2 regions of the Streptomyces sp. NPDC001381 genome follow, and region 2 is predicted to be linked to the other one. Evidence: predicted binding sites of a transcription regulator. Region 2 holds the regulator's gene; the other holds the start of a gene.
The links. The regulator HrcA, encoded in region 2, represses chaperone genes, less so after heat shock. The targets are predictions, from matches to a motif close to TTNGCACTCNGNNNNNCNGAGTGCNAA.

Region 1 (2,395 bases), on a different contig from region 2:
TCCGAGGAGCCGGCACCGTCGACGATGGTGGTCTCGTCCTTGGTGATGACGACCTTGCGGGCCTTGCCCAGCAGGTCGAGGGTCGTGTTCTCGAGCTTGAGACCGACCTCCTCGGAGATGACCTCGCCGCCGGTGAGGATGGCGATGTCGTTCAGCATCGCCTTGCGGCGGTCGCCGAAGCCCGGGGCCTTGACGGCGACGGACTTGAAGGTGCCGCGGATCTTGTTGACGACCAGGGTCGACAGGGCCTCGCCCTCGACGTCCTCGGCGATGATCAGCAGCGGCTTGCCCGACTGCATGACCTTCTCCAGGAGCGGGAGCAGGTCCTTGACGTTCGCGATCTTGGAGTTCGCGATCAGGATGTACGGGTCGTCGAGGACGGCCTCCATACGCTCCATGTCGGTGGCGAAGTACGCCGAGATGTAGCCCTTGTCGAAGCGCATACCCTCGGTGAGCTCCAGCTCCAGACCGAAGGTCTGGGACTCCTCGACGGTGATGACACCTTCCTTGCCGACCTTGTCCATGGCCTCGGCGATGAGCTCGCCGATCTGGGTGTCGGCGGCGGAGATGGAGGCCGTGGAAGCGATCTGCTCCTTGGTCTCGACATCCTTCGCCTGCTCGAGCAGGGCACCGGAGACGGCCTCGACGGCCTTCTCGATACCGCGCTTCAGAGCCATCGGGTTGGCGCCGGCGGCCACGTTGCGCAGACCCTCGCGCACCAGGGCCTGGGCCAGGACGGTCGCGGTCGTCGTGCCGTCACCGGCTACGTCGTCCGTCTTCTTCGCGACTTCCTTGACCAGCTCGGCGCCGATCTTCTCGTACGGGTCCTCGAGCTCGATCTCCTTGGCGATGGACACACCATCGTTGGTGATCGTGGGGGCGCCCCACTTCTTCTCGAGGACGACGTTGCGACCCTTGGGGCCGAGCGTCACCTTGACGGCGTCCGCGAGCTGGTTCATGCCGCGCTCGAGGCCGCGCCGCGCCTCCTCGTCGAACGCGATGATCTTGGCCATGTGAAGTGGTCCCTCCAGGACTGGGGGTGATTCCTTCGGACCGCGCCCGCGCCCGCGACGGACGGCTCGCATGCCCCGTGGTTCCTTGCCCCACCTGGCCTGCGGGCCTCACCGACCCGGTCCTTCTTTGTCACTCTCACCTTCAGAGTGCTAACGCCAATGATTAGCACTCGGCATGCCCGAGTGCAAGGTGCGCCCGCGAAGCGGGCTCGATGAGGGGTGGCGGTCGGGTGACGGGCGGGCGCAAGCGCCTCCCGCGGACCGGGGCCGGTTCGCCGGAGTGCCCCGGCACGCCGAAGGGCCCGTGCCCCAGGAGGCACGAGCCCTTCGAAGATGAAACAGAAGAACGTCGCTGTCAGTCGGCGCGTGCTTCAGCCGGTCGCCAGTCGGACCATGTCCGCCTGCGGCCCCTTCTGGCCCTGCGAGATCTCGAAATCGACCCGCTGGCCCTCTTCCAGGGTGCGGTACCCGTCCATCTGGATCGCGCTGTAGTGGACGAAAACATCCGCACCACCGTCGACCGCGATGAAGCCGTACCCCTTCTCCGCGTTGAACCACTTGACGGTGCCCTGAGCCATGCCTAACTCCCCTATTACTGGCCCTTGCACAGATCCACACTTCGCGGATCCGGGTCAGACCTCACCCCCCAGTTGGTTGGGGGCGTGCGCCGGAACGCGTCGACCGCGGCTGAATGTATCTGTCCAACTGCCGTCTGCAACAGGTCAGTCGGACGAGAATTCTGGACGCACGCGATCCGGAATGTGGCGAGAATTCGCCAGAATTCAGGGCAAGTCGGGCCCCGTAAAAGCCGCAAATGCCACGCAAGAGACACGCACTTTGGCTGCTTCTTGTCGGGCGTAAGGCAGAAATCAAAGGCTCCGGATCAGGGTTTCGCGACCCGGTTCCCCAACTGTACCGCGCTCAACCACACTGAATTGCCCCCTCCGCTTCTCTCACGGAGGGGGCAATTCGATGAACGCTCGGTAATCACTGTTACCGACGGTTACTACCGGCGGGTACGGAACGCGGGTCAGCCACCGGCGACGGCCGGAATGATCGACACGCCGGCCCCGTCCGGGGTCGCCGTCTCCAGCCCCTGCTCGAAGCGGACGTCGTCGTCGTTGACGTACACGTTGACGAACCGGCGCAGCTTGCCCTGGTCGTCCAGGACGCGGGCGGCGATGCCGGTGTGGTTCTTCTCCAGGTCGGAGATGACCTCGGCGAGGGTCGCGCCCTCGGCGGACACCTCGGCCTGACCGCCCGTGTAGGTGCGCAGGATGGTGGGGATGCGGACGGTGACGCTCATGCGAGGCCAGCCTCTCGGAAAGAGTCCAGGTTGGGGCGGATGGTCGCGGTCAGGCCGGTGCCGGCCACCGCGTCCA
Region 2 (2,395 bases):
ACGACCTCCGGGGAGCCGGGGCCGCCGGGGACGAGGACCACCAGGTCGTGGGCGGTGTGGGCGGGGCCGACGTTCGCCAGCAGGACCTGCCGGCCGCCGCCGAGGCCGAGGGTCCACTCGCCGGAGACGAGGTGGCGGGGGCGGACCAGGGTGTCCGCGGCCTCCGTCGCGGTCGTCTCGTCGAGACCGTTGCGCACCGCGTCCGCCCGCAGCTCCTCCGCCCGTACCGTGTCGACGCCCACCGCCCCGAAGACCTCCGCGCCCGCGAACGCCGCGGCACCGAACACATGGTCGAAGTGCGGATGGGTGAGCGCGAGATGGGTCACACGCGCGCCGGTCAGCTCCTCGGCCTGCGCCCGCAGCCGCGCGCCCTCCGCGAGGCTCGACCCCGCGTCCACCACCAGCACCGCGCCCGCCCCGACGACCAGCCCGGCCGTGCAGTCCCAGCCCGGCAGCCGCACCCGCCCGACCCCGGCCGCGACCTGCTCCCACCCCAGCTCTTCCCAAGTCACCGTCATACCGGGACGCTAACGGTAGGACGCCCTGCCACCGGCCGACCTTGCCCGGGGTGTACCCCACAGCCGTACACTGGGCCGGGGAACGCTGGCACTCGGAAGTGAAGAGTGCCAGGGCAGGCGGCCCAGGGGACTGGGGACTACTTCTGGAGGTGTGCGCGGATGCTGAGTGAACGCAGGCTGCAAGTACTGCGCGCCATCGTCCAGGACTATGTCGGCACCGAGGAGCCCGTGGGCTCGAAGGCGCTCACCGAGCGGCACAACCTCGGCGTGTCCCCGGCGACGGTCCGCAACGACATGGCCGCCCTGGAGGACGAGGGGTACATCGCCCAGCCGCACACCAGCGCCGGGCGCATCCCCACCGACAAGGGCTACCGGCTGTTCGTCGACAAGCTGGCCGGCGTCAAGCCGATGACCGCGCCCGAGCGGCGCGCCATCCAGAACTTCCTCGACGGCGCCGTCGACCTCGACGACGTGGTCGCGCGGACGGTGCGGCTGCTGGCCCAGCTCACCCGGCAGGTCGCCGTCGTGCAGTACCCGTCGCTGACCCGGTCCACCGTGCGGCACGTGGAACTGCTGTCGCTCGCCCCGGCCCGGCTGATGCTCGTGCTGATCACGGACACCGGCCGCGTCGAGCAGCGGATGGTGGACTGCCCGGCGCCCTTCGGGGAGACCTCGCTGGCGGATCTACGCGCGCGGCTCAACAGCCGGGTCGCGGGCCGCCGGTTCACGGACGTGCCGCGTCTGGTCGAGGACCTGCCCGACGCCTTCGAGGCCGAGGACCGCGGCACGGTCTCGACGGTGCTCTCCACGCTGCTGGAGACGCTCGTCGAGGAGAACGAGGAGCGGCTGATGATCGGCGGCACCGCCAATCTCACCCGCTTCGGACATGACTTTCCCCTCACCATCCGGCCCGTCCTGGAGGCCCTGGAGGAGCACGTGGTGCTCCTCAAGCTCCTGGGCGAGGCGGGGGATTCGGGCATGACCGTACGCATCGGTCACGAGAACGCCTACGAGGGACTCAACTCCACTTCCGTGGTGTCGGTCGGCTACGGTTCGGGCGGCGAGGCAGTCGCCAAGCTCGGCGTGGTCGGACCGACCCGCATGGATTACCCGGGAACGATGGGAGCGGTACGCGCAGTGGCACGGTACGTCGGACAGATCCTGGCGGAGTCGTAAGTGGCCACGGACTACTACGCCGTTCTCGGCGTGCGCCGCGACGCGTCGCAGGAAGAGATCAAGAAGGCCTTCCGCCGGCTCGCCCGCGAGCTGCACCCGGACGTCAACCCGGATCCGAAGACCCAGGAGCGGTTCAAGGAGATCAACGCCGCCTACGAGGTGCTGTCGGACCCGCAGAAGAAGCAGGTCTACGACCTCGGCGGCGACCCCCTCTCGCAGGCGGGCGGCGGCGCGGGCGGCTTCGGGGCGGGTGGCTTCGGCAACTTCTCCGACATCATGGACGCGTTCTTCGGCACGGCGTCCCAGCGCGGCCCGCGCTCGCGCACCCGGCGCGGCCAGGACGCGATGATCCGGCTGGAGGTGGACCTCGAGGAGGCCGCCTTCGGCACGACCAAGGACATCCAGGTCGACACGGCGGTCGTCTGCGGCACCTGCAGCGGTGAGGGCGCCGCCCCCGGCACCACGGCCCAGACCTGTGACATGTGCCGCGGCCGCGGCGAGGTCTCCCAGGTGACCCGGTCCTTCCTCGGCCAGGTCATGACCTCGCGGCCCTGCCCGCAGTGCCAGGGCTTCGGCACCGTCGTCCCCACCCCGTGCCCGGAGTGCGCGGGCGACGGCCGCATCCGCTCCCGGCGGACGCTCACGGTCAAGATCCCGGCCGGTGTCGACAACGGCACCCGCATCCAGCTCGCGGGCGAGGG

Region 1: the regulator HrcA is predicted to act here: its motif matches at 1,177-1,203, upstream of groL (chaperonin GroEL).

Annotation. Positions count from the first base shown of each region.
Region 1 covers NZ_JBIAWO010000007.1:338,938-341,332, forward strand. The annotation lists gene groL (chaperonin GroEL) at 1-1,013, opposite strand, end outside; gene ACFY2L_RS29330 (cold-shock protein) at 1,385-1,591, opposite strand; gene ACFY2L_RS29335 (MoaD/ThiS family protein) at 2,044-2,319, opposite strand; gene thrC (threonine synthase) at 2,316-2,395, opposite strand, start outside.
Region 2 covers NZ_JBIAWO010000001.1:996,291-998,685, reverse strand. The annotation lists gene ACFY2L_RS04470 (MBL fold metallo-hydrolase) at 1-518, opposite strand, end outside; gene hrcA (heat-inducible transcriptional repressor HrcA) at 678-1,694, shown strand; gene dnaJ (molecular chaperone DnaJ) at 1,695-2,395, shown strand, end outside.